DNA from 2 places in the Variovorax sp. FW301-JW7 genome. Region 2 is predicted to be linked to the other one. Evidence: riboswitches for the same ligand, from Rfam matches in the RefSeq annotation. Region 2 holds a riboswitch; the other holds the start of a gene.

Region 1 (9,747 bases), on a different contig from region 2:
TTCCCGGGTCGATGGGCGATCACTCGTACCTCGCGACCGGGCTGGGGCATGAGGACTGGCTGTGGTCGTGCAGCCATGGCGCCGGCCGGCGCATGCGTCGGCAGGAAGTGCGCGCGATGCGGCCCGCGCCCGGCGACGCCGATGCCAGCTGGCAGTGTGTGACCTTGCGCGAAGAGCGCCGCATCGAAGAGGCGCCGCAGGCCTACAAGCCGATCGGCGCGGTGATCGAGGCGCAGGAAAGTGCAGGGCTCATCCGCTGCGCCGTGCGGCTCAAGCCCTGGGTCACGTTCAAGGCGTGACCCAGGGGCGCGTGTCGTGTCAGCCCAGTGCGGGTTGCACGGCACGCGGCGCGTTCGCCGGCATGCCGGCGAACGCGAAGTCGACCTCGGGCGCCAGCCCGCTCACGATGCGCGCGATCGACTTGCCCGAGCCGCAGGCGTGCGTCCAGCCGAGCGTGCCGTGGCCGGTGTTGAGGAACAGATTCGGCAGCTTGGTCTTGCCGATCAGCGGCACGTTGCTCGGCGTGGCCGGGCGCAGGCCGGTCCAGAACTGCGCGCGCTCGGTGTCGCCGGCGCCGGGGAAGAGTTCTTCGACGCGCCGCACGATGGCTTCGCAGCGCACCCGGTTCAGGTCGCGGTCGTAGCCGTTGAGCTCGGCCGTGCCGGCAATGCGCAGGCGGTCGCCCGACTCCGACGTGTAGCGCGAGAACACCAGCTTGTATTCGTCGTCGGTGAGCGAGACCTGGTGCGCCTTCGATGCGTCCTTCACGGGCAGCGTCACCGAGTAGCCCTTGGCCGGGTAGATCGGCAGGCGGATGCCCAGCGGCGCGGCGTACAGCGGGCTCAGCGAACCCATCGCAAGCACGAAGGCATCGCCGCGGATGCGCTGGAAGCGGCCTTCGTTGTCGGTCGCCTCGACGTGGTCGATGCTGCCGCCGGCTTCGCGCAGCGCGGTCACCGTGTGGCTCATGAGGAACTTCACGCCGGCCGCCTCGGCCAGCTTCACGAGCTCGCGTGCGAAGCGGTTGGCGTCGCCCGATTCGTCTTCGGCGGTGTACGTGGCGCCGGCGAGTTGGGGGCGGATGTGGGCGAGGGCGGGTTCGATCTTGATGGCCTCGTCGGCCGAGATGACCAGCCGCTCGCAGCCCAGGGCACGCATCTGCTCGGCGGGCGCGAGGGCGCCGTCGAATTCTTTTTGCGTCGTGTAGAAGTGCAGGATGCCTTGCGTGCGCTGGTCATAGTTCAGGCCGGTGTCTCGACGCAATTGCTGCAACATTTCCCGGCTGTATGTACCGAGACGAACGATCTGTTCGATGTTGTGGCGGGTGCGCGCGGGGGTGCATTCGCGCAGGAACTGCAGGCCCCAGAGCCACTGGCGCATGTCGGCGCGGATGCGAAACAGCAGCGGCGCATCTTCCTTGCCAAGCCACTGCAGCACCTTCAGCGGCGCGCTCGGATTGGCCCAGGGTTCGGCATGGCTGACCGAGATCTGGCCTCCGTTGGCGAAGCTGGTTTCGGCGGCCGGGGTGGCCTGCCGGTCGATCACGGTCACCTCGTGGCCGAGTTGCTGGAGGTAGTAGGCCGAAGTCACGCCGAGCAGGCCGGCGCCAAGAACGATCACACGCATTGCAAGTACCTTTGAGTTTGCAGCGCTTGAACGGCGGGCGTGGAGCGCTATTGAAAAAATAGCAAGCAACCGGACGACCGTTGTCCAAGTTGCCGCTCCCCCTGTCCTCGGTACCTGAGAGATTCACCCTGCTGCACCCGCAGCGGGTTTGCTCCTTCGGTGCGCCACATGGCGTGGCGGCTCTCCAGACGGCTGTATCGATGAGTGCAGTACTGACCCCTTGCCGAAATTCCGTGGCGTTGCCTGGAATGTCGTCGGGCCGACCTGAGCGTTTATGGGAGTTTGCGCCTTCGGTAGGGCCTCCGTGGAGGCCCGCTCTCCTGCAATTGTTGGCGATTGTAGGCGGGCCCCGCAAGCCGGCCAAGCCCTGTACATCGGCACTTCACACCGATGGGATAATTGAATGTTGATTTTCGGTAAAGCAAACTTTTTTCTACAGGTGGGGACTCCATGATCCTGGTTACCGGCGGCGCAGGCTTCATTGGCGCCAATTTCGTACTCGACTGGATCGCGCAGGGCGACGAGCCCGTCGTGAACCTCGACAAGCTGACCTACGCAGGCAACCTCGAGACCCTCGCATCGCTCAAGGGCAACGCGAACCACGTCTTCGTGCAAGGCGACATCGGCGACAGCGCACTGCTCGACCGCCTGCTGGCCGAGCACAAACCGCGTGCCGTCGTGAACTTTGCCGCGGAATCGCACGTCGATCGCTCGATCCACGGCCCGGAAGACTTCGTGCAGACCAACGTGCTCGGCACCTTCCGCCTGCTCGAATCGGTGCGCGGTTACTGGAACGCCCTGCCGGCCGACCAGAAGGCGCCCTTCCGCTTCCTGCATGTGTCGACCGACGAGGTCTACGGCTCGCTCTCCAAGACCGACCCGGCGTTCACCGAAGAGAACAAGTACGAGCCCAACAGCCCGTACTCGGCCAGCAAGGCCGCCAGCGACCACCTCGTGCGCGCCTGGCACCACACCTACGGCCTGCCGGTGGTCACCACCAACTGCTCGAACAACTACGGCCCGTTCCACTTCCCCGAGAAGCTGATCCCGCTGATGATCGTCAACGCACTGGCCGGCAAGAACCTGCCCGTGTACGGCGACGGCATGCAGGTGCGCGACTGGCTTTACGTGAAGGACCACTGCAGCGCCATCCGCCGCGTGCTCGAGGCCGGCAAGCTCGGCGAGACCTACAACGTCGGCGGCTGGAACGAGAAGCCCAACATCGAGATCGTCAACACCGTGTGCGCGTTGCTCGACGAGCTGAGCCCTCGCGCCGACGGCAAACCGTACAAGGAACAGATCACCTACGTCACGGACCGCCCGGGCCACGACCGCCGCTACGCCATCGATGCACGCAAGCTCGAGGCCGAGCTTGGCTGGAAGCCTGCCGAGACCTTCGACACCGGCATCCGCAAGACCGTCGAGTGGTACCTCGCGAACGGCGAGTGGGTGCGCAACGTGCAAAGCGGCGCGTACCGCGAGTGGGTCGAGAAGCAGTACGACGCCACGACGGCGAAGGCCGGCGCATGAAGCTGCTGCTGCTTGGCAAGGGTGGGCAGGTCGGCTGGGAGCTGCAACGCAGCCTCGCGCCGCTCGGCGAACTGGTCGCGCTGGATTTCGACAGCACCGACTTCCATGCCGACTTCAGCCGTCCCGAGCAGCTGGCCGCCACGGTGCTGGCCGTGCGCCCTGACGTCATCGTCAATGCCGCCGCGCACACCGCCGTCGACAAGGCCGAGAGCGAGCCCGACTTCGCGCGCAAGCTCAACGCCACCTCGCCTGGCGTGGTGGCCGAGGCCGCGCAGCAGATCGGCGCGCTGATGGTGCATTACTCCACCGACTACGTCTTCGACGGCAGCGGCACCGAGCCCTGGAAAGAAGACGACGCGACCGGTCCGCTCAGCGTGTACGGCCAGACCAAGCTCGAAGGCGAACAGTTGGTGGCGAAGCATTGCGCGAAGCACCTGATCTTTCGCACCAGCTGGGTGTACGCCGCGCGCGGCGGCAACTTCGCCAAGACCATGCTGCGGCTGGCCAAGGAGCGCGACAAGCTCACGGTCATCGACGACCAGTTCGGCGCGCCAACCGGCGCCGAGCTGCTGGCCGACATCACCGCGCATGCCATCCGCGCCACGTTGCAAGACCCGGCCAAGGCCGGGCTGTACCACGCCATCGCCGGCGGCGAGACCACGTGGCACGGCTACGCGCGCTTCGTGCTCGAGATGGCGCAGCAGGCCGGCGTCGAACTCAAGGCCGGCCCGCAGGCGGTGGAGGCCGTGCCCACCAGCGCCTTCCCGACGCCCGCGACGCGGCCGCACAACTCGCGGCTCGACACCACCAAGCTGCAGACCACCTTCGGCCTGCGCCTGCCGCCCTGGCAGGAAGGCGTGGCGCGCATGCTGCGCGAGACGCTCTGACCGACTGATTTTTCCTGCCCCTCACAGAAGAAGACTCCCATGACGCAACGCAAAGGCATCATCCTCGCCGGTGGCTCCGGCACCCGCCTGCACCCGGCCACGCTCGCCATGAGCAAGCAGCTCTTGCCGGTGTACGACAAGCCGATGATCTACTACCCGCTGAGCACGCTGATGCTCGGCGGCATGCGCGACATCCTGATCATCAGCACGCCGCAGGACACGCCGCGCTTCCAGCAATTGCTGGGCGATGGCAGCCAGTGGGGCATGAACCTGCAGTACGCGGTGCAACCGAGTCCCGATGGCCTGGCGCAAGCCTTCATCATCGGCGAGAAGTTCGTGGGCAATTCGCCGAGCGCGCTGGTGCTGGGGGACAACATCTTCTATGGGCATGACTTCGTGCACCTGCTGTCGGATGCCGATGCGAAGCAGGGCGGTGCGACCGTGTTCGCGTACCACGTGCACGACCCGGAGCGCTATGGTGTGGTGGCCTTCGATGCCAACGGCAAGGCCAGCAGCATTGAAGAGAAGCCTGTCAAGCCCAAGAGCAGCTACGCGGTGACCGGCCTGTACTTCTACGACAACCAGGTCGTCGACATTGCCAAGGCCGTGAAACCCAGCGAGCGCGGCGAGCTGGAAATCACGGCCGTCAACCAAGCCTATCTGGACCTCAACCAGCTGAATGTGCAGATCATGCAGCGCGGCTATGCGTGGCTGGATACCGGCACGCACGAGAGCCTGCTAGAAGCCGGCCAGTTCATTGCGACGCTGGAGCATCGACAGGGGCTGAAGATCGCGTGTCCTGAAGAGATCGCGTGGCGCAATGGCTTCATCGATCGCGAGCAACTCGAAAAGCTGGCTGCACCGCTGCAGAAGAACGGCTACGGAAAGTACCTGAAGCACCTGCTGGCCGAAGAGGTGCGTTCGTGAAGGTCATCCAAACCGAGATTCCCGACGTCTTGATCATCGAGCCGAAGGTCTTCGGCGATGCCAGAGGGTTTTTCTACGAGAGCTTCAATCAGCGTGCCTTCGAAGATGCGGTCGGATCGAAGGTCGACTTCGTGCAGGACAACCATTCAAGGTCGTCCAAGGGCGTGCTTCGAGGCCTGCACTATCAGGTCCAGCAAGCGCAAGGAAAGCTGGTGCGTGCGGTGCGCGGTGCGGTCTTTGATGTGGCTGTCGATATCCGGCGTTCTTCGCCCACGTTCGGGCGGTGGGTGGGTACGGAGTTGAGCGAAGGCAATCACCGGCAGTTGTGGGTTCCGGCGGGCTTCGCGCATGGATTCTTCGTTCTCACGGATTCCGCGGATTTCTTGTACAAGACGACGAACTACTACGCGCCGGAGCACGAGCGATGCATCGCCTGGAACGACGCGAGCCTGCAGATCGCGTGGCCGGACATCGGCATGGCGCCGCAGTTGTCCAAGAAGGACGTCGAAGGCAAATCGCTTCAAGCGGCGGATGTCTTCGAGTAATCAGAGTTTTTTGGACAAGGCACCTGAGTGCCAGCCGGATTCGGTGCTTCGTTTCTTGATCGCACAGCAATGAGCGAATGCCGAAAGTGAGATTCTTGTCTTCTTGCTGTATTTGAAATATTCCCGCTGCCTGTGAATGCGAGTTGCTTCTGATGGAGTGAACCGAACGACTCCGGCCTCATGCGCATTCGATCGACGGACAAAGGCCTGAGCGTGTGAGCGCAAGGAAGCGCATCAATTTTCATGAAACCCGGAATGAATTTCAAAAAACTACTGAAGCGAAGCGCTCAGGTTGTGAGCGAGTATCGCGATGCTGGTCTGCTCCGGCAGTCGGATCTGTTCGATAAAAAATGGTATCGGGAGCGCAATCCGGATGTGCCGGAAGGCGCTGAGATCCAGCATTTCCTTCGGTTCGGCGGCAGGGAAGGGCGTGCACCAAGCGAAAAGTTCGATGCAGCAGGGTATCTGGAGGCCAACAAGGACGTGGCGTACCGAGGCCTGAATCCTTTGGTGCACTACCTCAAGTGGGGCAAAGAGGAGGGGCGGAAGATCGCAGTTGCCCGCCTGCCAATGCGCGCGTCCATCTCCGAGAAGCGACGTTCGGCGCCAACCATCGATCTCAGTCGCTACTCAAGAAACGGCACTCTGCTCGTGACAGAGCAGGAGATTCGCGATCTCGAATTGCTCCATGAAACGGACCTCTTCGATGCCGAGTGGTATCTCGAAAACTACCCGCATCTGAAGAATCAGGATCCTTACCTTCATTTCCTGCGGCATGGCGGTTTTGAGGGATTGAAGGCCAGCGAGAACTTCGATTGCGAGTGGTATTGCGACATCTATCCGGATGTTGTCTTGCACGGCGTGCACCCACTGCTTCACTACCTGAAGCATGGAATGAAGGAAGGTCGCTTCAAGGGCATGCCGCCCAAGATCGCATCGGCCGTCAGGCGGACCGTTGCAGACCTGATGACGCTCGACCCCGAAATCGAATCGTGCCATCCGTTGCACGGCAAGCACTTGAGGCTGCGCCCGAATTTCAGCATCCCGACCGATGAGCTTGGTGCCGTCTGGACTGAAATTTTTCATGACCTGCCTGCTGGAGTCCGGCACGTCGTTTTCATGCCTTGGCTTGTCAAAGGCGGGGCCGATCTCGCTGGGGTCAACATCCTGCGTGCAGCGCAGGAGGCGGTCGGTGTTTCTGCCACGCTGCTCGTCTTGACTGATCATGACAAGGTGGATGCCTTCGACTGGCTGCCCTCGGGGTCGCAAGTGCTGGTTTTGTCCGATTACGACCCCGATCTCAATCAGCGGAACAGGCAACGCATCGTCGAGGCGCTGATCTTCGCGCTTCAGCCCGAGTCGATCACGAACGTAAACAGCCTGGCGTGCTGGACGGCCCTTGTTGAAAAGGGCAAGGCTTTCCAGTCGATATGCAAGGTCTACACGACGCTGTTCTGCCGCGATTTCACGGAAGATGGCCGCGGGGCGGGGTATGCGGATACGCACCTTCGGGCCGCGATCCACAACGTCGACAAGATCTATTTCGATACCAACGTCTTCCTTGAAGAAGTGGTGGCGAGGTATGGGTTTACACATGCATTGACGCAGAAGCTCCAGTTTCTTCCTCAGCCGGCATTGGACGATCTGCGAGAGATTTCCAAGAGATCCGCATCCGACGAACAACGGCCGGCCGTCTTCTGGGCGGGCCGGTTCTGCTACCAAAAAAATACGGAGTTGTTGGGGCGGATCATCCGGTCTCTGCCGGAGGTCGCACTGGACGTCTACGGCGGCGGTGAGCCTCAGCGCGAAGCTGAACTGGCGGCGCTCGCAGGCACGCAGCCCAAGCTGCGTCTGTTGGGGATGTTCGCCTCGTTCAGCAAGCTTCCCCTGGAGCGGTATGCCGCCTTCCTCTTCACGTCACGTTTCGAGGGTATGCCGACTGTCCTGATCAATGCCGCCGCCGCAGGCGTCCCCATCATCGCGAGCAATGTTGGAGGCGTCTGCGAACTGGTGACCAACGAAACCGGATGGCTGATCGATGCTCTGGACGACGAGCGCGCTTATTGCGCGGCCATCCAGGAAATTCTCGACAACCCGCAAGAGGTGGAGCGCCGCCTGCAAGCCATGAGGAAAAAGCTGGGTCTCGAGCGTTCCTGGTCCGCATTCAAGGCGGGGCTTCCTTTCTCATCCATGTCCTCCAGTGAGGCCGAGCATGTCTAAGTTTCACATCACGGCGATCGTCAATGCGCACAAGGAAGGCCTGTGGCTCAAGCCGGCATTGGACAGTGTCTGGGCGTGCTTCGAGGCGGCCCGGGAACGGGGCTTGACCACTGAACTGCTCGTCGCGATGGACCGCGCGGACGCACTGTCTGTCGAGATCGTCAACAACAGCGTCGCAAGATTTCCCCAGGTGCGTGTGGTCCCCATGAACCATGGTGATGTCGGGCATGCTCGGAATCAGGCGGCATTGCTGGCCGAGGGCGACTATGTGGCGTTTCTCGACGGCGACGATCTTTGGGGTCCTGCCTGGCTTTCGGACGCCTATGCCATGGCGAGCGCGGACGAGCGGGAACTCGTGCTTCATCCCGAGGTGAATGTCTATTTCGGGCACGACCCTCATGTTTTTGTGCATATCGATGCCGAAAGCAAGAATTTCGACGCAGCAGCACTTGCGTTGGTGAACTATTGGACGTCACTTTGTTTTGTGCGCAGAGAGTTTCTTGTGAAAAATCCCTACCCAGAAACAGACTTGGCAGCACAAATAGGCTACGAAGATTGGGCCTGGAATCTCAAGGTGATGTCAGCGGGTGCCGTGCACAAATGCGTTCCGGGAACCGGCCATGCCATCCGCATGAAGAGAATTTCTTTGGTTCGTCAAACAAGTTCGGCGGGTTGCATCGCGGCACCCAGTGATATTTTCAAGAAGATCCTGAAAAACCAGGCAAGAAGGCCCGATTCGAAGCTTCGCGTCGCAGTTTAGTTCGCGCTTCCTGAGAAGCTTTTCAATTCGGCTTCAATGTGTGATGGAAAAAACAAAATTCAAAATCCTTGACGGGTGGGAGAGCACCCATGTCAAGTTGCTGCTGATCGTATTTGGTACGGCGCTGATTGCAAAGGGTGGAGTTCTGGCGCGTGGTTTTGCCGTGGATGATTACGCGTTCGGGCAGGGGTTCACAAAGGGCGAGCTGAGCGTATTCCTGACACAGGGCCGGTTCCTGCTTGGGGGCATTGACAGCTTCATCGACTCCCTTGGGGTGAACATCAATGACTTGTACGTGTCGCTCGGCGTCTGTGCGCTGCTCCTTCAGGCCGCGCTGGTCGTTTCCATCTTGCGATTCGTGGGCGTCGCGAATGCGCGGGGTGCGGCGCTGGTGGGCGCTGTCATGGTGGCCCATCCATATCTGGCGGAAATCCTCACTTTCCGCATGGTGCTGCCCGGGTACTGCGTGGCGGCGGCATTTTCCATCGTGTCGTTGGAGATGATTTCGCGAAAGCCGTTGAGGTGGCCGCACATCGCGATTGCACTGGCCGCCATGGTCGGCATGTTGTTCATCTACCAAGGGTTTTTGAACTATTTTTCCACAGCCGTCATTTTTGCTTACCTGTTTGGAGCGATTTCCTGGAAGCAGATCGATTTTGAAGTGACTGACGGACAGGATCTCAAACGACGCGCCATGATGCTGATGTTCGTTTGCCTTGCTTCCGCGGTCATTTTCTTGATCATTCTCAGCGTATCGAAAAGCATGGGATGGATCGAGTTGACGGGAAGAGCGAACCTGATTGAGCGCGGGTTCTTTGCGGAGAGAATCGGACAGATCAAGGATCTTCTGCTTCGGACCTACTGGTTGGGTGAGCCGGTGTCCCCTCGGTGGTTGAAGGTTCTTGTTGCCGCGATGATTTTTATCGCCGTGATGTTGACCGCGAAGATTTTCTGGTCTCAAGAGCGAAATTCAAAGAAATCGCTTGATCTTTTTTGCATCGCATTGGGTTTGCTTTTGCTGATCCCCGTGACTGTGGGGGTGATTGCCCCATTCAAGGACTGGCATCCGGTGCCGAGAGTGCTTCCCCAGGTTGCATTGATTGTTGGGTTGCCGTTGCTCGTCGGTTATTCGGCGGTGCGAGGATTTTTCGGAAAGACTTCTGGGAATATTTTTTCAGGCTTGTTGATCTTCTTGCTGGTGTCTTTTGTTTTTATAAACAACCAGGTGTTTGCAGATCAAAAAAGAATAAAT
Region 2 (9,747 bases):
TACGCGCTGGTGTGCGGCAAGTTCATCTACCGCACGCTCGAGTGGAAGATGCTGCCCGACATCCTGTCGCGCTCGGCCCTGCTGTCGGCGTCGGTGCTGATCATCATCGGGCTGTCGGCCTCGTTCGCGTGGGTGCTGACCATCGAGGGCATTCCGCAGCAGATGGCCGAATGGCTCATCAGCATGAACCTCTCGCCGTGGATGTTCCTGATCATCGTCAACGTGTTCCTGCTGCTGTTCGGCATCTTCATCGAGCCGCTGCCGGGCGTGATGGTGCTGGCGCCGATCCTCGCGCCGGTGGCGATCAAGCTGGGCGTCGACCCGGTGCACTTCGCGATGATCGTGATCTTCAACCTCACGCTGGGCATGATCACGCCGCCGGTGGGCGGGCTGCTGTTCGTCACCTGCAACGTGTCGAAGGTGCCGATGTCGGCGCTGGTGAAGGAACTGGTGCCCTTCCTGTGGGCGCACGGCGCGGTGCTGGTCCTGCTGACCTTCGTGCCGATGCTGAGCACCTGGCTGCCACGCGCGCTCGGGTTCAAGTAGCGGCGCGGGCCGCTCCGGCCCGCACCCCCAGCTTCAGGCCGGCGGGTGCAGGTACTGGCTCGGCGGCACGCCGAGCGTGCGGCGAAACATCGCGGTGAAGGCGCTCGGGCTCTCGTAGCCGTGCGCCAGCGCCACCTCCAGGATCGATGCGCCCGCGGCCAGCCGCGGCAGGCTCAGCAGCAACCGCGCCTGGCGGCACCACGCGCCGAAGGTCATGCCGGTCTCGCGTTCGAACAGCCGCGCCAGCGTGCGCGCATTCATGTGCAGCCGCGCGGCCCAGCCGTCGAGCGTGGCGGGCTGCGCGGGGTCGCGGATCAGCGCCTCGCACAGCGCGGCCAGGCGCGCGTGGCGCGGCATCGGCACATGCAGCGACAGCGCGGGCGCGGCCTCGATCTCGTCGAGGATCAGCTCCATCACGCGCTCGTCGCGCCCGCCCGGCGGGTAGTCCAGCGGCAGCGACACGGCCGCCACGATCAGCTCGCGCAACAGCGCGCCCACATGGATCACGCGGCACTCGGCGCCCAGGTCGGCGCGCGTGCCGGGCTCGACGAAGACCGTGCGCATCTTCACCTCGCCCGCCATGCGGATCTGGTGCGTCATGCCCGGCGGCACCCAGACGCCGCGCCCCGGCGGCACCACCCAGCTGCCGGCAGCGGCGCCGACCATCATCACGCCCGAGATCGCGTGGATGAGCTGCCCGCGCCGGTGCGCATGCGGCGGAATGAAGGCGTCGCCCGCCGGATCGGTGGCCAGCACGGCCACGGCGCGCGGGGTCGATTCGCCCTCGTCGGGGCGCAGATTCAGTTTGTCCATTTCACGACGATGTTTGCACATTCATAGCGAGAACATCTTCCCCTGGCTTCCTACGATGGCTTTTCTCCCCCTTTTTCTCCAACCGGACATCCAGGAAAGAAGCCATCGCATGAACACGCGCCGACTCGGGCTGCTCACCGGCACCCATGCCGTCAACGACCTCTACCAGGGCCTCGTGCCCGCGCTGCTGCCCTTCATGGTGCTGGAGCGCGGCTACAGCTACACGGCCGTGAGCGGCCTGATGCTGGCGGCCACCGGGCTGTCGAGCGTGGTGCAGCCGCTGTTCGGCCTGTACGCCGACCGCCACCCGCGCGCCTGGCTGGTGCCCGTGGGCTTCCTGGTGGCGGCGCTGGGCGTGGTGCTGGCGGGCCTGAGCCAGAGCTACCTGCTGACCTGGATCGCGGTCGCGCTGTGCGGGCTGGGCATCGCGGCCTACCACCCGCCCGCCACCGTGGCCGCGCGCGCGGCCGGCGGCGCCTCGCAGAAGGCGATGAGCGTGTTCTCGGTGGGCGGCACCATCGGCGCCTCGTTCGCGCCGGTGCTGGCGGCCACGGTCGTCGGCGGCGGCAGCCTGTCGCGCAGCTACCTGCTGGGCATTCCCGCAGTGGCGATGGGCGTGGTGTGGGTCGCGGCGAATGCACGGCGCAGCGCGGCCGCCCACCACGCGGCCACCGCGGCACGGGCCGCGCAGGCCCGCGCCCAGGTGCTGAAGCCGCACAACGACTGGCGCGCCTTCAGCCTGCTGGTGGCGACCATCGTGGGCTGGTCGATCCCCTACGTCACGGTGCTGTCGATGCTCTCGCTGCGCATCACGCGCGACCTGCACGGCAGCACCTTCCAGGGCGCCGCGGCGCTCACCGCCTTCACCGCCGCGGGGGCCGTGGGCACGCTGGCCGGCGGCTGGCTCGGCGACCGCATCGGGCGCATGGGCACGATCCGCTGCGGCTACCTGCTCGCGCTGCCGGCCATGGCGGGCCTCGTGCTCGCGTCGACGCCCGGCGCGGCGCTGGCCTGCACCGCGTGGCTCGGCATGAGCATGTTCCTGCCCTTCGCCGCGCAGGTGACGCTCGCGCAGGACTACCTGCCGCGCAACCCGGCCACCGCCAGCGGCATCACGCTCGGGCTCGCACTCTCGGTCGGCGGGCTGGTGTCGCCGCTGTTCGGCCTGCTGTCGGATGCACGCGGGCTCGGCGTGACGCTGACGGTGGTGTTGTGCGTGCTGTGCGTCGCGACCGTGCTCGCCTTGCGGCTGCGCAATCGCACAGTGCAGGTGATGGCGGGCGAGGCTGCGGCGGCCTGAGTTGAGTTCCGTTCCCGCGCAACGGCAGCGCCCACCGTGCACAGGGCACTGGGTGCTTCCCGCAGCGAAATCAAGGAGGAGCCGAAGGCGGGGGACATTCGCGGAGGGAAGCACCCGGTGGCCTGTGCACGCGCCCTGAACCACGGACCACCGAAATCCGTGGGCGATTCCACGCCGCACGCGCTCTCTTTCACTGCCAGAATCGACGCAAGCTTCGACGTCGAGCCTGACAGACAAGAAGAAGGAAAGAGAAGGACGCCATGCACCGAATCGTCGCCCAGGGCAGCAGCCTTGTCGCTGCCGGCTTGCTGGCCACCGCCGGTATCGCGGCCACGCCGGCCGCCGCGCCCGTTGCAGCCGTTGCACCAGCAGCCGCCCCCGCCAATCCCACCAATCCCGTCACCCACCTCGCCGAAGTGGAAAGCGCCGTGCGCGCCTGGGCTGCCGCCTGGTCCGCGCGCGACGTCGAGCGCTACCTCGCGGCCTACGCGGCCGACTTCACCCCCGCGCGCGGCCAGACCCGCGAGCGCTGGGAGGCCGACCGGCGCGCCCGCATCACGGGCAAGTCGCGCATCAGCGTGGGCATCGAGGGGCTGGTGATCAGCGTCCAGGGCACCTCGGCCAGCGCGCAGTTCCGGCAGGTCTACCGCGCCGACGCGCTCACCGAGACCGACCGCAAGACCCTCGAGCTGCAGCGCGTGGGCACGCGCTGGCTGATCCGCAAGGAGAGCGCGGGCAACTGACGCGCCCCCCTTGTCCCTGTAAGGCAAATGGTTCACGAAGATGTCACCACTTGCAACGATGCTGCTGCCTTCGACCTCCGAAAGCTGTGGCCGCCATGTTCCCCACCAAGACCGAGAAGGCACGCGACGAACTCCAGGCCGGGCAGCGCACGCTCAGCCAGCGTGAGCGCGCCCTGCTGCTCATGGCCGACGGCCGGCGCTCGCTGACCGACTTCAGCCCGCTGTTCCCCAGCCGCGTCGAGGCCGAGCAGGCGATCCAGGGGCTGATGCAGCGCGGCTACCTGCAGGTCGCGCGCCCGGTCGCGCCGCCTCCCGCAGCGGCCCCCACGCCCGTCCCCGCCGCCGAGCCGATCCAGGTCGCCACCTCGGCCGACAGCTTCGACGGCAAGCGCTCGCTGGCCACCACGCGCATGTTCCTGTTCGACATCTGCGAGCGCATGTTCGTGCGCCGCGACCCGCGCTTCGCCAACCAGATGCGCGACGCCCTGCGCGAGGCCCGCGACCGCGAAGCCATGCTGACCATCGCCGCGCTGATGCTCTCCGAGATCGAGAAGGCCGCCGGCCCCGAGCGCGCCGACTCGCTGCGCGAGCGCATCGACAAGCTGCTGCCGCCGGCCGAAACCGTGCACTGAGCCGCCAGCCCCGGCCCCGCGATCCACTACACTCGCCGGGTCAGGAGAGAGCCCCGCGCGACGGGGCCGCCGAAGGCGCAGGGGTTCCCCGAACGCTCAGGCAAAAGGACTGACAAGACGCCGGCAACCACCGGCGTTTCCTTGCTGGAGAGAGGCCGTGGCATTGCACACGGCCCACCGAAGGAGCAAACCCCGATCGTGGGGCGAATCTCTCAGGTAAAGCGGACAGCAGGGGTGGCCCGTGGCGTTGCAGCCATGGATTTCGACTGCCCCTTTGGAGTGCCCCGTGGCCGCTTCCTCCGCTTCTGACGCCCAACTTCTCAAGACCCCGCTGTACGACCTGCACGTGGAGCTTGGCGCCCGCATGGTGCCCTTCGCCGGCTATTCAATGCCCGTGCAGTACCCCGCCGGCCTCATGGCCGAGCACAAGCACACGCGCGACGCGGCCGGCCTGTTCGACATCTCGCACATGGGCCAGCTGCGCCTGGTCGGCCCCGATGCCGCCGCCGCCTTCGAAACCCTGATGCCCGTCGACGTGATCGACCTGCCCGCCGGCAAGCAGCGCTACGGTCTGCTGCTGAACGACGAGGGCGGCATCCTCGACGACCTGATGTTCTTCAACGAAGGCAACGGTTCGCTCTTCGTGATCGTGAACGGCGCCTGCAAGGTGGCCGACATCGCCCACATCCAGGCCAGGATCGGCGCGCGCTGCGCGGTGCAGCCCCTGCCCGACCACGCCCTGCTCGCACTGCAGGGCCCGCAGGCCGCAGCCACGCTGGCGCGCCTGTCGCCCGGCATCGAGCGCTTCGTGTTCATGACCGGCGGCGCGGTGCAGATCGGCGGCATCGCGGCCTTCGTCACCCGCAGCGGCTACACCGGCGAAGACGGATTCGAAATCTCGGTGGCTGGCAAGGACGCCGACGCCCTCGCCCGCCTGCTGCTCGCGCAGCCCGAAGTGAAGCCCGTCGGCCTGGGCGCGCGCAACTCGCTGCGGCTCGAAGCCGGCCTGTGCCTGTACGGCAACGACATCGACACCACCACCACGCCGGTCGAAGCCTCGCTCAACTGGGCGATCCAGAAGGTGCGCCGCGCCGGCGGTGCGCGCGAAGGCGGCTTTCCGGGCGCGGCCAAGGTGCTGGCCCAGCTGGCCGCCGTCGCCTCGGGCGCGGCCGGCCACACCGACCACAAGACGCTCACGCGCAAGCGCGTCGGCCTCGTGGCACTGGAACGCATTCCGGTGCGCGACGGCACGCTGCTGCAGTCGCTCGAAGGCCACGACATCGGCGCCGTCACCAGCGGCCTGCTCGGCCCCACGGCCGACCGCTGCGTGGCCATGGGCTACGTAGCCGCCGCCTTCGCCGAGCCCGGCACGCGCGTGCAGGCCATCGTGCGCGGCAAGCCGGTGCCGATGGAAGTCTCGACCATGCCTTTCGTGCCGACCCGCTACTACCGCGGCTGACCGACACTGAACCCCGCAGACCCGGCTAGGCTCTGCACCCCGATTCCATTTTTTCCACGAGGAGTTTTTTCATGAGCATCAAATACACCAAGGACCACGAATGGGTGGCGGCCGAAGGCGGCGCCGCCACCGTCGGCATCACCGTGCATGCGCAGGACGCGCTGGGCGACGTGGTGTTCGTCGACCTGCCTGAAGTGGGCAAGACCTTCGCGCAAGGCGAGGTCGCCGGTGTGGTCGAGTCGGTGAAGGCCGCCGCCGATGTGTTCATGCCCGTGTCGGGCGAGATCACCGAAGTCAACGAAGCGCTGCGCGCCGACCCGTCGCTGGCCAACAGCGACCCGCTGGCCGCCGGCTGGTTCTTCAAGGTCAAGCTGAGCGAGCCCGCGCAGCTCGACGCCCTGCTCGACGCCGCCAGCTACGACAAGTTCGCCGCCGAATCCTGATCCGCTGAACAGCAGCCGTTTCCTCGCACCTTCGTTCCTTCTCCCCCGAGCCTTCACCGCCATGCCGATTCCCGCCCTTCCCTCTTTGCAAGAACTAGAGAACGCCGAAGAATTCCTCGCCCGCCACATCGGCATCGATGCGGCGGACGAGGCGCGCATGCTGCCGGTGATCGGCTCCGAAACGCGCGCGGAGCTCATCGACGGCATCGTGCCGGCGGCCATCCGCCGCGCCCGGCCGATGCGCCTGCCCGCGCCGGTCACCGAGGCCGACGCGCTGGCCGAGCTGAAGACGCTGGCGTCGAAGAACAAGGTGTTCAAGAGCTTCATCGGCCAGGGCTACTACGGCACGCACACGCCGGGCGTGATCCTGCGCAACATCCTGGAGAACCCCGCCTGGTACACGGCCTACACGCCCTATCAGGCCGAGATCTCGCAGGGCCGCATGGAAGCCTTGCTCAATTTCCAGACGATGGTGTGCGACCTCACGGGCATGGCCATCGCCAACGCCTCGATGCTCGACGAGGCCACGGCCGCCGCCGAGGCCATGACGCTCGCCAAACGCAGCGTGAAGAGCAAGAGCAACGTGTTCCTGGTGTCCGGTGACTGCCACCCGCAGACCATCGAAGTCATCAAGACCCGCGCCGCCCCGCTGGGCATCGAAGTCAAGGTGAGCACCGTGTCGGAAACGCTGCCGCACCTGATGGTGAGCGGCGAGTTCTTCGGCGTGCTCGCGCAGTACCCGGCCACCACCGGCCACGTGCACGACCTGCGCCCGCTCGCCGGCCACGCGCACCAGTGCGACGCCGCCTTCATCGTCGCGGCCGACCTGCTGGCGCTCACGCTGCTGGTCGCTCCCGGCGAGTTCGACGCCGACATCGTCTGCGGCACCACGCAGCGCTTGGGCATGCCGCTGTGCAACGGCGGCCCGCACGCCGCCTACCTGGCCTGCCGCGACTCGTTCAAGCGCTCGCTGCCCGGTCGCCTCGTCGGCGTGAGCGTCGACACGCACGGCCAGCCCGCCTACCGCCTCGCGCTGCAGACGCGCGAGCAGCACATCCGCCGCGAGAAGGCCACCTCCAACATCTGCACCGCGCAGGTGCTGCCGGCCGTGGTCGCCAGCATGTACGCCGTGTACCACGGCCCCGACGGCCTCACGCGCATCGCACAGCGCGTGGCCGTGCTCACCGCCATCCTCGCCAAGGGTCTGTCGCAGATGGGCCGCGAGCCGGTGAACACCACCGCCTTCGACTCGCTGACGATCCGCACCGGCGACGACACGGCCGCGATCATCGAGCGCGCGCAGACCGGTGGCGTCAACCTGCGCCAGCGCCTGCAGCAGCACCTGGGCATCTCGCTGGACGAAACCACCACGCGCGCCGACATCGAAACCCTGTGGGCCCTGTTCGTGCCCGCCGGCACTGCGATGCCGCGCTTCGACGACCTGGCCGCCAACACCACGCCGCTGATTCCCGAGGACCTGCGCCGCACCAGCGCCTTCCTCACGCACCCGGTGTTCAACACCCACAAGAGCGAGACCGCGATGCTGCGCTACATCCGCAGCCTGTCGGACAAGGACCTCGCGCTCGACCGCAGCATGATCCCGCTGGGCAGCTGCACCATGAAGCTCAACGCGACCAGCGAGATGATCCCCATCACCTGGCCCGAGTTCGCCAACATCCACCCCTTTGCGCCCGCCGACCAGCTGCAGGGCTACGCCCAGCTCGACGCGCAGCTGCGCGCCTGGCTGTGCGAGGCCACCGGCTACGCGGGCATCAGCCTGCAGCCCAACGCGGGCTCGCAGGGCGAGTACGCGGGCCTGCTGGCCATCAAGTCCTTCCACGAAGCCAAGGGCCAGGGCCACCGCAACATCTGCCTGATTCCCTCGTCGGCGCACGGCACCAACCCGGCCAGCGCCCAGATGGTGGGCCTGCAGGTGGTGGTGACGGCCTGCGACGCGCAAGGCAACGTCGACATGGACGACCTGAAGCGCGCCTGCGAAAAGCACAGCGCCCACCTGGCCGCCGTGATGATCACCTACCCCAGCACGCACGGCGTGTTCGAAACGCGCGTGAAGGAACTGTGCGAACTCGTGCATGAGCACGGCGGCCGCGTGTACGTGGACGGCGCCAACATGAACGCGCTGGTCGGCGTGGCCGCGCCGGGCGAGTTCGGCGGCGACGTGAGCCACCTGAACCTGCACAAGACCTTCTGCATTCCGCACGGCGGTGGCGGCCCGGGCGTCGGCCCGGTCTGCGTGGTCGAAGACCTCGTGCCCTACCTGCCGGGCCATGCCACGGCCGGCGTGCCGTCGAACGGCGTGGGCGCCGTGTCGGCCGCGCCGCTGGGCAATGCGGCCGTACTGCCGATCAGCTGGATGTACTGCCGCATGATGGGCGCCAAGGGCCTGCAGGCCGCGACCGAAACGGCCATCCTGAGCGCCAACTACATCAGCGCGCGCCTGAAGGACCACTACCCCACGCTGTACGCGAGCCCCAACGGCCACGTCGCGCACGAGTGCATCCTGGACCTGCGCCCGCTCAAGGACACCAGCGGCGTCACAGCCGAAGACGTGGCCAAGCGCCTGATCGACTACGGCTTCCACGCGCCCACGCTGAGCTTCCCCGTGCCCGGCACGCTGATGGTGGAGCCCACCGAAAGCGAACCGCTGGCCGAGCTCGACCGTTTCGTCGACGCGATGATCGCCATCCGCGGCGAGATCCGCCGCGTGGAAGAAGGCGTCTGGTCGAAGGACGACAACCCGCTCAAGCACGCGCCGCACACCGCCGCGAGCCTGCTGGGCAGCGAGTGGAGCCACCCGTACTCGCGCGAACTCGGCGCGTTCCCGCTGGCCGAACTCAAGCAGGCCAAGTACTGGCCGCCGATCGGCCGCGTCGACAACGTCTACGGCGACCGCAACCTGTTCTGCAGCTGCGTGCCGGTGGGCGAGTACCAGGAAGCCGAAGAGGCCTGAGCGCGCACGGTCGCCAAGAATGACAAAGGGGCGCCGCATGGCTTGCGGCGCCCCTTTTTTATTTCCTTCGCCTGTTACGGCGCCTTCTTGCCGGCCTGCTTCGCCACCTCGCCGGTCGCGATCTGCGCACGCAGCCCACGCAGGCTGGCCTTCATCTTGCGCTCGTTCTCCGGCCCCATGCGCACCAGGATCTTCTGGCCGGCCGAGAGCGATTCGAGCTTCGGGTCGGCGTACTCGTAGCGCACCCACGGCCGCTGCGAAGGAATCTCGCCCTTCACCTCGACCAGCTTCACCTGCACCGGCCCCGTGGGCTCGGGCGCCTGCAGCAGGTGGTCGATCACGGCAATGAAGCGGTCGTTGAAGTAGCGCCCCGGATAGCCCAGCTCTTCGTACGCCTGCTGGAACAGCGGGTACAGCCGCGCGTACACCGCCGCTGCCTTGGCGGGATCGACCGACCCGGCCAGCAGCACGATGCCGTTGTAGCGCGCGGCGTTGTTCGCCGCGATGGTCTGCACGCCGCCCTGCTGCGGCCCGTCGGTGATGAAGCGCTGCGGCGCGGGCTGCACCGGCCACTTGCTCGCAGGCGCCTGCTCGCGCGGCAGGTTGTCGACCGTGGCGACGAAGCGCCGCACCACGCCGTCGGACTGCAGGTAGGCCGCCACGGCCTTGCCGCCTAGCAGCTCGGTGAGCGTCTTCATCACGCGCGCGTCGGAATTGCCCAGCGCGGGCAACGCGGCATCGGGCGGGGCCAGCGCCTCGACCGGGTTCTGCGGGCCCTTCGGCTCTTCGGCCTTGGGCGGCTCGGGGGGCGCGTCGGTCGGGGCGACGGCCACGGGCGCG

The links. Region 2 has a riboswitch for glycine ahead of gcvT (glycine cleavage system aminomethyltransferase GcvT). Riboswitches for the same ligand answer to the same signal wherever they lie in the genome.
Region 1: it holds a riboswitch for glycine, as region 2 does, so the genes downstream of both, AC3WQM_RS12345 (D-amino acid dehydrogenase) here and gcvT (glycine cleavage system aminomethyltransferase GcvT) in region 2, are expected to answer to the same signal.

The regions. Positions count from the first base shown of each region.
Region 1 covers NZ_JBYTBC010000004.1:104,414-114,160, forward strand. The annotation lists gene AC3WQM_RS12340 (RtcB family protein) at 1-299, shown strand, start outside; gene AC3WQM_RS12345 (D-amino acid dehydrogenase) at 319-1,626, opposite strand; glycine riboswitch at 1,718-1,824, opposite strand; glycine riboswitch at 1,869-1,959, opposite strand; gene rfbB (dTDP-glucose 4,6-dehydratase) at 2,077-3,156, shown strand; gene rfbD (dTDP-4-dehydrorhamnose reductase) at 3,153-4,043, shown strand; gene rfbA (glucose-1-phosphate thymidylyltransferase RfbA) at 4,083-4,970, shown strand; gene rfbC (dTDP-4-dehydrorhamnose 3,5-epimerase) at 4,967-5,515, shown strand; gene AC3WQM_RS12370 (glycosyltransferase family 4 protein) at 5,771-7,735, shown strand; gene AC3WQM_RS12375 (glycosyltransferase family 2 protein) at 7,728-8,495, shown strand; gene AC3WQM_RS12380 (hypothetical protein) at 8,539-9,747, shown strand, end outside.
Region 2 covers NZ_JBYTBC010000003.1:228,114-237,860, reverse strand. The annotation lists gene AC3WQM_RS09580 (TRAP transporter large permease) at 1-546, shown strand, start outside; gene AC3WQM_RS09575 (AraC family transcriptional regulator) at 580-1,359, opposite strand; gene AC3WQM_RS09570 (MFS transporter) at 1,469-2,659, shown strand; gene AC3WQM_RS09565 (L,D-transpeptidase Cds6 family protein) at 2,920-3,402, shown strand; gene AC3WQM_RS09560 (hypothetical protein) at 3,498-4,034, shown strand; glycine riboswitch at 4,066-4,156, shown strand; glycine riboswitch at 4,169-4,273, shown strand; gene gcvT (glycine cleavage system aminomethyltransferase GcvT) at 4,321-5,493, shown strand; gene gcvH (glycine cleavage system protein GcvH) at 5,565-5,936, shown strand; gene gcvP (aminomethyl-transferring glycine dehydrogenase) at 5,998-8,907, shown strand; gene AC3WQM_RS09540 (DUF3014 domain-containing protein) at 8,982-9,747, opposite strand, start outside.